DNA from 2 places in the Amycolatopsis sp. NBC_01488 genome. Region 1 is predicted to be linked to the other one. Evidence: riboswitches for the same ligand, from Rfam matches in the RefSeq annotation. Region 1 holds a riboswitch; the other holds the start of a gene.
The links. Region 1 has a riboswitch for S-adenosylhomocysteine ahead of metH (methionine synthase). Riboswitches for the same ligand answer to the same signal wherever they lie in the genome.

Region 1 (7,884 bases):
GTAGTCGTCCGTGCTGTCGGACGGGATCGGGCTGATCCGCGTCCAGGTACCGGTCTTCGTGGCGTACTTCCAGACGTCGCCCTTCGCGCCGTCGTACGGGCCGCCGGTGTCGCTGGTCGCGAGGTAGAGGAAGCCGCCGGTCGCGTCGAGGACGCCCTTGTGCGCCAGGAACCCGGTGGGCTGGCCGGCCAGCCGCGCCCACGTCGTGCCGCCGTCGGTGCTGCGGTAGACGGTGTTGGCCTTGTCCGCGACGCCGACGTAGACGGTCTGCGTGGTGCCGCCGCGGGTGCCGGTCGACGGGTCGAACGTCACCCAGGTGACGCCTTCGTTGTCACTGGAGTAGCCCGTCGTGTCGCTCGGGTCGGGCGCGTAGTTCCCCGGGTTGGGGAAGGCCGTCACCTTCGCCCACGTGGCGCCGGAGTCCGTGCTGCGCCAGAGCCCGTTGCCGCTGGGAGCGCCGAGGTAGAGCACGCTGTCGCGGTTCGGGTCGATCGCGAGCCGCTCGCCCATGCCGCGGCCGGGCATGTTGCCGCCGAGCTTGAACGGCAGCGCCGAGGCCTGCCAGGTGGCACCCCGGTCGGCTGAGCGGAGGATCGCGCCGTTATTGGGGTCCCAGCTGGTGGTGTACATCCCGGCCGCCGCGTAGACGCGGTTCGGGTCGAGCGGGTCGGTGGCCAGGCTGACGACGCCGTTGTGGCCCCAGTCGGTCCAGCCCACCGAGTCCAGCAGCGGGAGCCAGCGGCCGGTGGCGGGGTTCCAGCGGTACGCGCCGCCGATGTCGGTGCGGGCGTACACGAGGCCGGGTTCGGTCTGGTTGAAGACGATGCCGGGGACGAACCCGCCGCCGCCGATCTCGGCGTTGCGCCACGTGTAGGGCGCCGGGGCGGCCGGGGACTCCGGCGCGGCGACGGTGACCGCGATCGCGGCGGGGACGACGAGGGCGAGCGTGCTCGCCAGTACTCGGCTCAGGGATTTCGGGCTTCGCAAGACTGCCTCCACTCGTTCTGGGAGCGCTTCCAGAAAACGGTAGACCTGCCCTCGAAGCGTTGTAAACCTCCACGGACCAGGTAAAACGTCTTCGACGATTTCGCCTGCCGTTACCGTCCACTATGGACTCCAGGGATCCTTTGTGTACCGGGGTGGCGACCGGAAAGGAGGGTGTGGCGGACGGAGCAATGTTGTGCGCCAAGCGGTGTCACATATGTGAACGACGATCACGTTTCTGAATCGTTATCAACGACTGTCTTGCCCGGTTTTTTCCGGCGTGTGAGTGTGGTGGCCGCTGGCTGGACTGGACCTACGAAAGAGGCGACCTGGCAATGACGCAGACAGCCCCGGCGCGGCATATCAGCCGAACCACTCTGTACTTCTTCGGCGCGCTCGGCGGCATCTTGTTCGGCTACGACCTCGGCGTGATTTCCGGGGTACTCCCGTTCATCGGGAAACTCTGGGCGCTGACCAGCTGGGACAAGGGCGTGATCACCGCCAGCCTGTCGGTCGGTGCCATCGTCGGTGCGCTGTTCTCCAGCCGCACCAACGACGCCCTCGGCCGCCGCCGCACGATCCAGGTCGCCGCGGCGATCGTCATCGTGGGCACCCTGGCGGCGGCGTTCTCCCCGACGTTCACGCTGCTCGTGCTCTCGCGGCTGGTCATCGGGCTCGGTATCGGCCTTTCGTCGTCGACCGTGCCGACGTACCTGTCGGAGCTGGCCCCGGCGCGGTTGCGGGGCGCGATGGGCGCGCTGAACCAGATCTTCATCGTGCTCGGCATCCTGATCGCGTTCCTGGTGAGCTACTGGCTCGGGCCGATCTCGGCGTGGCGCTGGATGTTCGCCGGCGCCATCGTGCCCGCGGCGATCCTGCTCGCCGGGCTCACGTTCCTGCCCGAGACGCCCCGCTGGCTCGTCAAGAACGGCCGCGAGGAGGAAGCCCGGCGGGTCCTGGCGAGCGCGCACGGCAACACCGTGAACCTCGACGAAGAGATCGAGACCATCAACGAGGTCATCCGGCTCGACACCGAGGAGAAGCCGCGGCTGCGCGACCTGTTCTCCGGTTTCGTGCGGCCGATGCTGGTGGTGGCCCTGCTGCTGGCGGTCGGCCAGCAGTTCAGCGGGGTCAACGCGATCAACGCGTACTTCCCGACGATGCTGATCGGCCTCGGGTTCGCCACGCAGGCCGCGCTGCTGTCCGGCGTGCTGCTGGGCGTCACGAAGTTCCTGTTCACCGCGTGGGTCGTGTTCGTGGTGGACCGCTGGGGCCGCAAGCCGCTGCTGCTCATCGGCAACGTGATCATGGTGATCACGCTGGTGGCGGCCGGGCTCGTGGTGCTCAACGTGCACGACACCGGTACGCGCGGCATCCTGATGCTGGTGATGATGGTGCTGTACCTGGTCGGCTACGAGCTCGGCTGGGGCGCGGTCGTCTGGGTGATGATGTCCGAGGTGTTCCCGCTCAAGTACCGCGCGACGGGGATGGGCGTCAGCAGCGTGGTCCTCTGGGCGGCGACGGGCATCGTGAGCGCCGTGTTCCCGCTCATCTCCGACCCGAAGTCGCTCGGCATCGGCGGTTCGATGTTCCTGTTCGCCGGGATCAACGTGGTGCTGTTCGTGCTCACCAAGTGGCTCGTGCCGGAGACGAAGGGGCGTTCGCTGGAGCAGATCGAGCTCGACCTCCGGGCGCGCCAGGGGGTCGCGGCCAAGAGCTGACCCGGGGGATCATTGCGGCGGGGCACGACGGCGACGTCGTGCCCCGTCGTAATTCGCTTGCCCGGCACCGCTTCGCCGCGGGACGGTGCCCCGATGGAGATCCGTTCCACGACCGAGCAGGACCGCGAGACCTTCGTCGACACGCTCTTCGCCGCGTTCGGGCGCTGCCCGGCCTCGGAGGACGCCGTCTGGTCTGCTCTGGAATGGGACCGCGGCTCGATCGCGGTGGCGGACGGGCGGGCCGTCGGCACCGCCGCCGCGTACTCCTTCGAGCTGACCCTGCCCGGCGAGGTCGTCGTCCCGGCCGGCGGGGTGACCGCCGTCGGCGTCCTGCCCACCCATCGGCGCGGGGGCGTGCTCACCGCGATGATGCGCCACCAGCTCGCCGACGCGCGGGCGCGCGGGGAGTTCCTGTCCGTGCTGCTGGCCACCGAGGCCGTGATCTACCGCAGGTTCGGCTACGGACCGGCGACCACCACGCACCGGCTGACCGTGCCACGGCACCGAGCCGCCCCGCGCAGGACAGCTGTCCCGGCGGAGGGCTCGATCGAGGTGCTGCGGCGCGCCGAGTGCGGCGACCTCCTGGAGGAGGTCTACGACCGGTACCGCCGCGGCCGGCCGGGTGCGTTGTCCCGTCCGCACCACTGGTGGGCCCGGGGCGCGGGGCAGCCGCCGATCTCCGCGGCACCGCGGTACGTCGCCCTGCACCGCGACGCCGGCGGCGTCCCGGACGGGTACGCGACCTACCTGCTCGACGAGACCTTGACGGTCGACGAGACGATCGCCGCGGGCGACGCCGTCGCGACGGCACTGACCCGGTTCCTGCTCGACCACGACCTGGCCACCCAGGTGGTGTTCCGGCACTGCCCGCCGGAGCACCCGCTGCGCTGGCAGCTGGCCGACTTCCGCGCCGCCCGGATCAGCGACGAGACGGACTGGCTGTGGGTGCGGCTGCTGGACGTCCCGCGGGCGCTGGCGGCGCGCGGCTGGGCGTCCGACGGCGATCTCGTCCTCGACGTCGACGACCCGTTCCTCGGCGAGCGGGGCCGCTACCTGCTCACGGTCCGGGACGGCAAGGGTGACTGCGTGGCGACCGATCGGGAGCCGGACCTGTCGCTGGACGTGAGCGACCTGGGCTCGGTGTACCTCGGCGGGGTCACGCCGGGCACGCTCGTGCGGGCCGGGCAGATCCGGGCCCACCACCCGGATGCCGCTTCCCTGGCCGACGCGCTGTTCCGCACCGGGCGCGCCCCGCACTGCCTGCACTGGTTCTGAGACTGACCTCAGAGGGTGACGGCGAGCCCGAGCTTTCCGGCCAGCCGCCCGATCCAGGCTTCGACCTCCTCGGGCGACCGGTCCGGCAGCCCGAAGATGGTCTCGGTGACACCGAGGGAATCCAGGTGCGCCAGCCGGTCCTGGTCCGGGCGTTCCCCGAGCGCGCAGATCCGCGGCGCACCCGTGCGTCCTTCGGCGAGCCAGATCTCCTTGAGCAGAGCCACGTGCGCGTCCAGGTCGGTGTCGGCCGGGGTGGTGATCCAGCCGTCCGCGTGGCGGGCGATCCAGCGGAACGTCTTCTCCGTCGGGCCCGCGCCGAGCAGCACCGGGATGTGCGCCTGGATCGGCTTCGGCCACGCCCAGCTCGGGCCGAAGGAGACGAATTCCCCGTCGTAGGAGGCTTCTTCGGACGTCCACAGTGCACTCATCGCTTCGAGGTACTCGCGCAGCGCCGTGCGGCGGCGGTGGCCGGGGACGCCGTGGTCGGTCAGCTCGTCGACGTTCCAGCCGAAGCCCGTGCCGAGCGTGACGCGGCCACCGGAGAGGTGGTCCAGGCTGGCGATCGTCTTCGCGAGCGTGATCGGGTCGCTCTCCACCGGCAGGGCCACCGCCGTGGACAGCCGGATCCGCGACGTCACCGCCGCCGCCGTCGCCAGCGCCACCCACGGGTCCAGGGTGCGGCTGTAGCGGTCGTCGGGCAGGGACGCGTCGCCGGTGCGCGGGTGCGGTGACTCGCGCTTCACCGGGATGTGCGTGTGCTCGGGCACGTAGAAGGTGGCGAACCCCGCGGCTTCCGCGGCGCGCGCCGCCGAAGCCGGGGTGATGCCGCGGTCGCTGGTGAACAGCACGATTCCGTAGTCCACGCGAGGAGCGTATTAGAACGTGTTTCAGTTTTCAAGGTCGGGCGCGAGTGCGAAAAGTGGCAACGTGGACGCGGAGAGTAACGTCGAGGCGCGCTCGAGCGATGATCGAGGCGACGCGCGTCAGCAGGCGAAGAGCAGAGCGCCGGCGCGCGACGCGGCAAGGTGGAGACCCGGGAAGACACGGAGGCAGGGGTGGACCCAGTAATCCATTGTGGACTCTCGGTGTCCCAGCCAGTGGACGCACCGGCGAGGCGGGTTGGCGTGCCGATGCCCGTTTCCAGTACCGTGGACCACAGGTCGAGAGGCGCTGCAACGGACCGCCGGGTCCGCCACGCTCGACCGGGAACCACCGAACAAGGGCGCCTCCCGGATGAGGGAGGCTGCCGGTGAACCCGATCACCCCGCGAGAAACCCCCAGCGAGACCGAAGCCACCGCGCGCCTGCGCGAGCTGCTCGGGCAGCGGGTGGCGGTGCTCGACGGCGCTTGGGGCACCATGCTGCAGGGTGCCGGGCTGACCCCGGCCGACTACCGCGGCGACCGCTTCGGCGAGCACACCCACGACGTCACCGGCGACCCCGACCTGCTCAACCTCACCCGCCCGGACGTCATCCTCGACGTGCACCGCCAGTACCTCGCGGCCGGCGCGGACGTCACCACGACGAACACCTTCACCGCGACCGGCATCGGCCAGGCCGACTACGGCCTCCAGGCGTACGTCCACGAGATGAACGTCCGCGGCGCGCAACTCGCCCGCCAGGCGGCCGACGAGGCCGGCGGCCGGTTCGTCGCGGGCTCGATCGGCCCGCTGAACGTCACGCTCAGCCTGTCGCCCAAGGTCGACGACCCGGCGTACCGTGCGGTGACGTTCGAGCAGGTCAAGGCCGCGTACGCCGAGCAGATCGCCGGGCTCGCCGAAGGCGGCGTCGACCTGCTGCTGATCGAGACGATCTTCGACACGCTCAACTGCAAGGCCGCGATCGCCGCAGCCCGCGACGTCGCGCCGCACCTGCCGCTGTGGATCTCCGTGACGATCGTCGACCTCAGCGGCCGGACGCTGTCGGGCCAGACCGTCGAAGCGTTCTGGAGCTCGATCGAGCACGCGAAGCCCCTGGTCGTCGGCGTGAACTGCTCGCTGGGCGCGGAAGAGATGCGCCCGCACGTCGAGGAGCTGTCCCGGCTCGCCGACACGTATGTCGCCTGTCACCCCAACGCCGGCCTGCCGAACGCGTTCGGCGGCTACGACGAAACGCCCGACGAGACCGCCGGCCTGGTCGGCGGGTTCGCCCGCGACGGCCTGGTCAACGTCGTCGGCGGCTGCTGCGGCACGACCCCGGCGCACATCGCGAAGATCGCCGCCGCGGCGAAGGGCGTCACGCCCCGCGAGGTGCCCGCGCCGCGCAGCCACATGCGGTTCAGCGGGCTCGAGCCGTTCGGCATCGGCGCCGACACCGGGTTCGTGATGATCGGCGAGCGCACCAACGTCACCGGCTCCAAGCGGTTCCGCCGGCTCATCGAGGCCGACGACCACCAGGGCGCCGTCGACGTCGCCCTGGAGCAGGTCCGCGGCGGCGCGAACCTGCTCGACGTCAACATGGACGCCGACCTGCTCGAGTCCGAGGAGGCGATGACGACGTTCCTCAACCTCATCGCCACCGAGCCTGAGGTGGCCCGGATCCCGGTGATGGTCGACAGCTCCAAGTGGAGCGTGCTCGAAGCCGGCCTGCGCTGCCTGCAGGGCAAGGGCGTGGTCAACTCGATCAGCCTCAAGGAGGGCGAGGAGCCGTTCCTCGCCCAGGCCCGCACGATCCGCAACTACGGCGCCGGCGTCGTCGTGATGGCCTTCGACGAGCGGGGCCAGGCCGACACCGCCGACCGCAAGGTCGAGATCTGCGGCCGGGCGTACGACCTGCTGACGCAGCAGGCCGGGTTCGCGGGCGAGGACATCATCTTCGACCCGAACGTCCTCGCCGTCGCCACCGGCATTTCCGAGCACAACGGCTACGCGAAGGCGTTCATCGAGGCGCTGCCCCGGATCAAGGAACGCTGTCCCGGCGCCCGCACCAGCGGCGGCATCTCGAACCTCTCGTTCTCCTTCCGCGGCAACGACATCGTGCGCGAGGCCATGCACTCGGCGTTCCTCTTCCACGCCGTCAAGGCCGGGCTGGACATGGGCATCGTCAACGCCGGCCAGCTCGCGGTCTACGAGGACATCCCGAAGGACCTCCTCGAGCTGGTCGAGGACGTGCTGTTCGACCGCCGCGAAGACGCCACCGACCGGCTGGTGAGCTTCGCCGAGAACGTCAAGGGCAGCGGCACCAAGCGCGTCGTGGACCTCTCGTGGCGCGAAGGCACGGTCGGCGAGCGGCTGTCCCACGCGCTGGTGCACGGCATCGTCGACTACATCGTCGAGGACACCGAAGAGGCCCGGCAGCAGCTGGCCCGGCCCCTCGACGTCATCGAGGGCCCGCTGATGGACGGCATGAAGATCGTCGGCGACCTGTTCGGCTCCGGCAAGATGTTCCTGCCACAGGTCGTGAAGAGCGCGCGCGTGATGAAGCGGTCCGTCGCCTACCTCGAGCCGTTCATGGAGGCGGAGAAGGAGAAGGCGCGCCAGGAGGGCAGGCTGGCGTCGACCGGCGGCCAGGGCAAGATCGTGCTCGCCACGGTGAAGGGCGACGTCCACGACATCGGCAAGAACATCGTCGGCGTGGTGCTCGGCTGCAACAACTACGAGGTGATCGACCTCGGCGTGATGGTGCCGGCCGCGAAGATCCTCGACACCGCGGTCACCGAGGGCGCCGACGCGGTCGGGCTGTCCGGGCTGATCACGCCCTCGCTGGACGAGATGGTGGCCGTCGCGGCCGAGATGCAGCGGCGCGGGCTGAAGCTGCCGCTGCTGATCGGCGGCGCCACGACGTCGCGCCAGCACACCGCGGTCAAGATCGCGCCCGCCTACGACAACGCGACGGTGCACGTCCTCGACGCGTCGCGGGTGGTCGGCGTCGTGTCCGACCTGCTGGACCCGGACCGCTCGATCGCG
Region 2 (7,884 bases), 110 kb from region 1:
ACGCCGGAGCAGCGGATCGAGCTGTCCAAGCACGAGATCGCCAGCATCATGAGCGTCGGCCTGTGGTTCGAAATCGTGCTGATGCAGCTGCTCGCCCGGTACGTCTTCGACCTTGACGCGCGCACCGAGCACGCGCAGTACGCGATGACCGAGATCGGCGACGAAACCCGGCACTCGGTGATGTTCGCCCGCACCGCCGAACGGCTCGGCGTGCCGCGCTACGGCGTCCCCAAGGTCGTGCACCGCGCGGCGAAGGTGTTCGGCGCGACCGCCGCCGGGCCGTCGATGTTCGCCAGCGTGCTGGTCGCCGAGGAGACCACCGACCGGCTGCAGCGGTCGATGATGGACGACGACGGCATCCAGCCGCTGATCCGCTCGGTCAACCGCATCCACGTCGTCGAGGAGGCCCGGCACGTCCGGTTCGCCAAGGAGGAGGTGCTGCGGGAGACGCCGAAGCTGTCGAAGGCGGCGCTGCAGCGGCATCGGCTGCGGACCGCGCTCGTCGCGTTCGGCGTGATCGACAGCATGGTCGACCCGCGCATCTACCGCAGCGTCGGGATCGACGCGCGGGAAGGCCGGGCCGCGGCGCTCGCCAACCCGCACTTCCACGAGACGCGCCGCTGGATGGCCGAGAAGATCGTGCCGTTCCTCCGCGAGGCGGGGCTGATCGGCGGCCGGTCCGAGGGCATTTGGCGGCGCGCGCACCTGATCTGACCCCGCCCGGCAGAATTCCCTTCCCGGGAGGCACCGGACTACGCCAGGATTCCCCGGTGACCGAGGGATTCCCGATCGAACCCGCACCGCCGCAGCCGACGGCGCCCGCGCCGCGCTCGCGACTGACCCGGCCCGTCGCCACCGGCCTGATCGGCGTCCTCGTCGGCGCGGTCCTGGTCGGCGTGCCGTGGCTGGTGCTGAGCCTGCTCGGCGGGCCGAGCGGGCAGGCCCCGACCGCGCCGGCGAACCTGGGCGGGCTCAGCAGGGCCCAGGACGCGATCGCGAAGGTCGACGCGGTGCGCGGCAAGGCCCAGATCGACCGCGTCGGCAAGACCGACCAGGAGACGGCCGCGCGCGTGTCGGCGGCCTACGGCGGCGCCGGCGCGGTGGTCCAGGACTACCAGGACGAGGGGTTGCTGCGGTCCGTGCAGCTGATCGCCGTGCGCGCGCCGTCGCCGGAGCTGTTCGCGCCCTACGAAGACGTCCAGGCCCTCGGCGAGGCCAAGCCGGGTACCGAGCTGGTGCGCGTCGGTGCCGTGCAGTGCCTCCTGCACAACGACCCGGTCGCGCCCGGCGCCACCCCGGACCCGGACCGCTCGTTCGTGCTGAACTGCCAGCGCACCGGCCGGGACTGACCGTCACGGTGCGGAGCATGGGCACCGAGGGCAACCACGACCCCCAGGAGCTGGCCGGGATCGTCGAGCAGGCGTGGCGCGAGGTCGTTTCGTGAGCACCCATCCGGACGGCCCGCGCCGACGACGAAGCGCGCGTCCTGGGTCACCACACCGCCGCCCGCCGCGTCTACGACGCCTGCGGGTTCATCGTGGAAGTCCTGCTGCGAGCGGAATTCAACCTCGACGGCACGGACGTCGACGACGTTCTCCTGGCGCGCGCGCTCGCTTGACAGCTTCCCGGCGGCTTTGCCATCCTGGTTCCGGGCCGAGAGGCGCTGCGACGGAACTCCTTCCGCCACGCTCGGCCCGGACCGACTCCAAGGGCGCCTCCCGCACGGGAGGTGTCCTTTTTTGGTGGCACGCAAGAGCTTTCCCGCTCACGTCTCCCGCGCGGTTCCGCAACCGGCCGTCAGGAAAGAGAAATGAGCGAGAAACTCACACGCCGCAACGGGGTCGACTTCGCCGTCGCCGACCTGTCCCTGGCCGACGCCGGCCGCACGCAGCTGCGGCTGGCCGAGCACGAGATGCCCGGCCTGATGGCGATCCGCCGCGAGTACGCCGCCGCGCAGCCGCTGAAGGGCGCCCGGATCGCCGGGTCGCTGCACATGACCGTGCAGACCGCCGTGCTCATCGAGACCCTGGTCGCGCTCGGCGCCGAGGTGCGCTGGGTGTCCTGCAACATCTTCTCCACCCAGGACGAGGCCGCCGCCGCGGTCGTCGTCGGCCCGGAGGGCACCCTCGACGCCCCGGCCGGGACGCCGGTGTTCGCGTGGAAGGGCGAGACGCTCGAAGAGTACTGGTGGTGCACCGACCGGCTCTTCGCGTTCGCCGGCGGCCGGGCGCCGAACATGATCCTGGACGACGGCGGCGACGCCACCCTGCTCGTCCACAAGGGAGTCGAGTTCGAGGCGGCGGGCGCGGTGCCGCAACCGTCCGAAGAGGACCCCGAGGAGTACCGGATCGTCCTGGAGACCCTGCGCGCGAGCCTCGCGGCCGACGGCGACCGCTTCACCCGCATGGCCAAGGAGATCCGCGGCGTCACCGAGGAGACGACCAACGGCGTCAAGCGGCTCTACAAGCTCGCCAAGGACGGCGAGCTGCTCTTCCCCGCGATGAACGTCAACGACTCGGTGACGAAGTCCAAGTTCGACAACAAGTACGGCATCCGGCACTCCCTGGTGGACGGCCTGAACCGGGCCACCGACGTGATGATCGGCGGCAAGCGCGTCGTCGTCTGCGGCTACGGCGACGTCGGCAAGGGCGCGGTCGAGGCGCTGCGCGGGCAGGGCGCCCGGGTGGCGGTCACCGAGATCGACCCGATCTGCGCACTGCAGGCGGCGATGGACGGGCTCGACGTGGTGGAGCTGGACGACGTCGTCGCGACGGCCGACATCTTCATCACCACCACCGGCAACTTCGGCATCATCTCGGCGGAGCAGATGAGCCGGATGAAGCACAACGCGATCGTCGCGAACGTCGGGCACTTCGACAACGAGATCGACATGGCCGGGCTGGCGAAGCGGCCCGGCATCACCAAGAAGGAGATCAAGCCGCAGGTGCACGAGTGGACGTTCCCGGACGGCCACGCGATCATCGTGCTGTCCGAAGGGCGCCTGATGAACCTCGGCAACGCGACCGGCCACCCGTCGTTCGTGATGTCGAACTCCTTCACCAACCAGGCCATCGCGCAGATCGAGCTGTTCGCCAAGCCCGGCGAGTACGCCACCGACGTCCACCGGCTGCCCAAGCACCTCGACGAAAAGGTGGCCCGGCTCCACCTCGACGCACTTGGTGTGAAACTAACCAAGTTGTCGAAGGCCCAGGCGGAATACATCGGCGTGGACGTCGAAGGTCCGTACAAGCTCGACCACTATCGGTACTGATTCGAAGTTGCTCCATTTGCCGCAGTTTGGCAGCTCGGGAAAATGGCCATCCTCACGACGAGAGCGCATCCGCCCGGACGGCACGGAGCCGGGCCGGGTCTCGTGCGAAGGAGAGTGTCAAGTGATCGTCCTCGGTGTAATTCTACTGGTCATCGGGTTCATCGTCGGTATCCCGGTGCTGTACACCATCGGCATCGTGCTGGCCGTGGCCGGCGTGGCGCTGGCCATCCTCGGCGGCACCGGCCGCCGGATCGGCGGCCGGGCGCACTGGTACTGATCCCGTGACCCCCGCCGGCCTGGCGCGCGTCAGCAGCAATGCTGGCCGCGCCAGGCCGTTCGGCTTTCTTTTTCCCGCCACGCGAGCGATGCGGAAGATAAGGGTCCTCCGGCTCCGAGGGGGAGGGAGAGCCGAAGGACCCCGTTAGTGTTAGCACATCGCCACGCCCGTGTACACATCTGCATACACGATCGTGTTACGCGGTTGACGCCTTCTTCACGCCGCGAAGGCCTCCCCGGCCGGCGGTGAGGCCGGCGGGAAGGCCTTCGCGGATCCTGGCGGGAGGCTCAGGAAGCTTGGCGCAGCAGCGGTTTTCCCGGCGCCGCGGCACACGCGCACCCGGCGCCGAGGGCCTGGCAGTCGACGATCAGCCCGTGCCGGACCCGGTCACCGTCCCGGCAGGACGGATCGGTGCACTCGGCGAACCCGCCTTCGGGGTGCACCACCAGGGTGCCGTGACAGTGATCGATCCCCGCGTCACAAGAAGCGCACTCCATGACCGGCCCGCCCTTCCGCGTTCGTGCCCGGTGTGCTCGCACCTCTTGGTACCACCGGAAAGCACGCGGACGCGGAAGGGCGGCGGCGTGTCGCCGCGACCACCCGTCCGGGGTCAGCCGGACTTGGGCGCCCGCTTGCGCGCCGCGGGCTTCTTCTTCGCGGCGGTCGGCTCCGCGTCCTCAGCGGACTCCTCCGAAGTGGACTTCGCCCCGCGGGACTTCTTCGCCGCGTCCACGCTGGCCTGCAGCGCCGCCATCAGGTCGACCACGTCGGCCTTCGCGGTCACCGCCGCCGGCTTGGTGGTCTCCTCCCCCGCCACCTTGGCCTCGATCATCTCCTCGAGGGCCTCGCGGTAGTGGTCGTGGTACTTCTCCGGCTCGAACACCGGCTCGGCGAGCGAGTCGATCAGCGACCCGGCCATGGTCAGCTCCTGGGGCCGGATCTGCGGCGGGTCGTCGCGCAGGAAGGGGAAGTCGGGCTCGCGAACCTCGTCCGGCCACAGCATCGTCGTCATCACCAGCACGTCGGCGTGCACCCGCAGCACCGCCATGCTCTCCCGCTGCCGCACGGCGACCTTGGCGATCGCCACCTGGCTCGACTTGTGCAGCGCGTCCCGCAGCACGACGTACGGCTTCACCGCGTTCTTCTGCGGCTCCAGGTAGTACGTCCGGTCGTACTGGATCGGGTCGATCGACTCGAGCGGCACGAACTCCAGGACGTCGATCGTGCGCTGCGAGGACAGCGGCAGCTCGGCCATCTCGGCGTCGGTGATCACGACCATCTCGCCGTCGGGCAGCTCGTAGCCCTTCGCGATCTCGGCGTAGGGCACCTCGGCGCCGTCGATCGTGCAGAACCGCTTGTACTGGATGCGGCCGCCGTCGGCCTCGTGCACCTGGCGGAGCGAGACGTTCTTGTTCTCGGTGGCCGCGTACAGCTGGATCGGGATGCTCACCAGCCCGAACGACACCGAGCCCTTCCACATCGCCCGCATGCCACGCACCTCCGATAGACCACCGGGTCGCCTTCACGCTACGTGACCACCGTAGCCCGGATCGTCCTCCGGCGACAGTGCGATCTAGACCTCTGCCAGGTACTTCTCCCAGAGTGCGGGGTCCATGAACCAGTGCTGGAAGTCCGTCGGATCGGTGAAACCGTTCGCGAACCGGCGCGCCACGGCGGGGTTCTGGCCGGCCACCCCGAGGATCTGGAGCACGTGCGGGGGCGGCGGCATGAGCAGCGCGTTGGTCCATTCGGTCACGTGCCGGGCGTACTCCCAGTAGCGCTCGAACGTCGCGTCCATCCACCCCGCGTCGAACGGCCGGTCGCCGCGCTCGACGATCGCGTCCAGGTAGGTCGCGGCGCAGTGGCTCGCGTTGTTCGAACCCTGGCCGGTGATCGGGTCGTTCGCGACGACGACGTCGGCCATGCCCAGCACGATCGCCCCGCCCGGCAGTGTGCCGACCGGCTTGCGGACCACCGGGGTGTAGCCGCCGGCCAGCGTCGCCTTCGCGTCGGTGAGTTCGGCGTCGCGGCAGCGGTCGTACTCCCACGGCACGAACTGCTTCATCAGGTCGAGGATCCGCGCGAAGTGCTCGGCCGGGCCCGGGCGGTCGTCGAAGCAGTCCAGCGGGCCGCCGGGGACGCCTTCGAAGAAGAGGATGTCGCAGTTCCCGCTCAGCGTGTACGCGGGGATCATGAACAGCTCGCCGACACCGGGGACGATGTTGAACCGCACCGCCATCTTGTCCGGGTGCTCCGGCCGCGGGCGCACGCCGTGGGCGTAGGCCAGCGAGAGCGCGCGCATCGGCTTCGTGTACGGCGACCGCTCGGGCACGCGGTCGAACAGCTGGACCAGCTCGCCCTTGCCGGCCGAGATGATGACCAGGTCGTAGAGCCGGGCCAGCGCGTCCAGTTCGGACGTCATCACGCCGTGGATGACGAGCTTGCCGCCGCGGTCCTCGAACAGCTCCAGCCAGCCGGCCATCTTCACCCGCTGGTCGACCGACTGCGCGACGTGGTCCAGCTCGGCGAACCAATCGAGCGCGCGGCCGCCGTCCGGGGCGGCCACCGAGACGCCGAGTCCCTCGACGTTCACCGTGTCGGCTTCCCACAGGTCGATGCCGAGGTCCCGCTCGTGCTGCAGCGCGTCGTGGAACATGCACTGCGTCGACATCACGCGCCCGGCCCGGATCTCCTCCGGCGTCCGCGCGGACATCACCGTGACGTCGTAGTCCTTCGCCAGCAGCCCGAGGGCCAGCTGCAGCCCGGACTGCCCGGCGCCCACGATCAGGACCTTGCGCATGAAGCTCTTCTCTCCTCGTTCAGGGCTGCGGGACGCTGCCGGCCAGCTCTCGCGGGCCGGACAGCACGGCGAGCGACAGCGTGTGGCCGACCAGCTCGGTCAGGGTGGCGATCGTCGACGCCCGGTCGCGGGCGTCGCAGGTGACCAGCGGGACGCTCGGGTCGAGCGCGAGCGCGTCACGCACCTCGTCGAGGTCGTGCACCGGCTTGCCCTCGAACTGGTTGACCGCCACGACGAACGGCAGCTCCGAGTCGTTCTCGAAGTAGTTGATCGCCGCGAACGACTCGTCGATCCGGCTGGTGTCGACCAGCACGACCGCGCCGAGCGCGCCGCGGCTCAGGTCGTCCCACAGGAACCAGAACCGCGCCTGCCCGGGCGTGCCGAACAGGTACAGCAGCAGGTCCGGGCGCAGCGTGATGCGGCCGAAGTCCATCGCGACGGTCGTGGTCGACTTGCCGCCCGGCGGGATGTCGTCGACGCCTTGGCCCGCCTCGGTCATCCACGCCTCGTTGCTCATCGGCGGCACCTCGGAGACCGCCCCGACGAACGTGGTCTTGCCGACACCGAAGCCCCCGGCGACGACGATCTTCGCGGAGATCGTCAGCAGATCGCCCTCAGGCGGGGAGCCGCTTGAGCCCATCAAGGATCCTCTCGAGCACGTTGGTGTCGTGGTGGTAGGCGTGCGCCGTGGGGTGGACGAACACCGCGCCCTGGGTGGCGAGGTCGCCGATCAGCACCCGCACCACGCCCAGCGGCAGGTCCAGCCCGACCGACAGCTCGGCGATCGAGCACCGCGCGCGGGCGCGTTCGTAGAGCGAGCGCGACTCGGGCATCAGCGTGCCGCTCAGCGCCGGGTCGTACCGCGGGACCGAGACCAGCGTCTCCACCAGCAGCTGGTGGCGGGTGCTGGTGCGGCCGCCGGTGAGCGCGTACGCCCGGATCCGGCGGCTTCGCCGCGGCAAGGGGGTGTCCTTCTCGGACACGGAGATCACATCCTTGTCGGCCACTCCCATCACGCCCTGGGCCGGCGCGCGGTGAGCACCTGGCGCAGTTCGGCGCGCACCTCGGGGGTGAGCGCGTGGCCGGCGTTGGTGATGAACTGGGTCATCTCGTAGGCGACCACCTTCATGTCCGCCTCGCCCGAGGTCAGCACCGCGAGCCCGGCACCGGACCCGATGCCCATGAACAGGAAGTAGCCGTGGGTGAGCCGGATGATGATCTGCTCGCAGGCGCCCTTCCCGAACAGCGCCGCGCTGTTGCCCGCCAGCGAAAGCAGGCCGCTGGCGATCGCCGCCAGCTGCTCGGCTTCGGCTTCGCCGACCGAGTCGGACGCGGTGAGGGGAAAGCCGTCCACGCTCATGATCAGCGCGTGGCTGACGCCGTGGACCTTGCGCACGAAGTCGTCGAGCAGCCAGGCGAAGTTCGCCGGGGCCGGGTGGGGGGCGCTCACGAGGCGGTTCCTCCGGGCGTCTCGTCCTGCTGGGAACGGTGGTTCTCGGCGAGCGCCGCCCGCTCGCCGTCGGCGAAGGCGCCGAG

Region 2: another riboswitch for S-adenosylhomocysteine. It lies ahead of ahcY (adenosylhomocysteinase); the one in region 1 lies ahead of metH (methionine synthase).

Annotation. Positions count from the first base shown of each region.
Region 1 covers NZ_CP109434.1:7,857,709-7,865,592, reverse strand. Annotated here, with positions in the region: gene OG738_RS36920 (cellulose binding domain-containing protein) at 1-987, opposite strand, end outside; gene OG738_RS36915 (sugar porter family MFS transporter) at 1,320-2,705, shown strand; gene OG738_RS36910 (GNAT family N-acetyltransferase) at 2,799-3,980, shown strand; gene OG738_RS36905 (TIGR03619 family F420-dependent LLM class oxidoreductase) at 3,989-4,843, opposite strand; S-adenosyl-L-homocysteine riboswitch at 5,137-5,215, shown strand; gene metH (methionine synthase) at 5,230-7,884, shown strand, end outside.
Region 2 covers NZ_CP109434.1:7,967,799-7,975,682, forward strand. Annotated here, with positions in the region: gene OG738_RS37355 (AurF N-oxygenase family protein) at 1-714, shown strand, start outside; gene OG738_RS37360 (hypothetical protein) at 771-1,349, shown strand; S-adenosyl-L-homocysteine riboswitch at 1,650-1,723, shown strand; gene ahcY (adenosylhomocysteinase) at 1,811-3,271, shown strand; gene OG738_RS37370 (hypothetical protein) at 3,393-3,548, shown strand; gene OG738_RS37375 (hypothetical protein) at 3,836-3,994, opposite strand; gene ku (non-homologous end joining protein Ku) at 4,159-5,037, opposite strand; gene OG738_RS37385 (styrene monooxygenase/indole monooxygenase family protein) at 5,122-6,348, opposite strand; gene OG738_RS37390 (GTP-binding protein) at 6,368-6,988, opposite strand; gene OG738_RS37395 (DUF742 domain-containing protein) at 6,963-7,361, opposite strand; gene OG738_RS37400 (roadblock/LC7 domain-containing protein) at 7,361-7,798, opposite strand; gene OG738_RS37405 (sensor histidine kinase) at 7,795-7,884, opposite strand, start outside.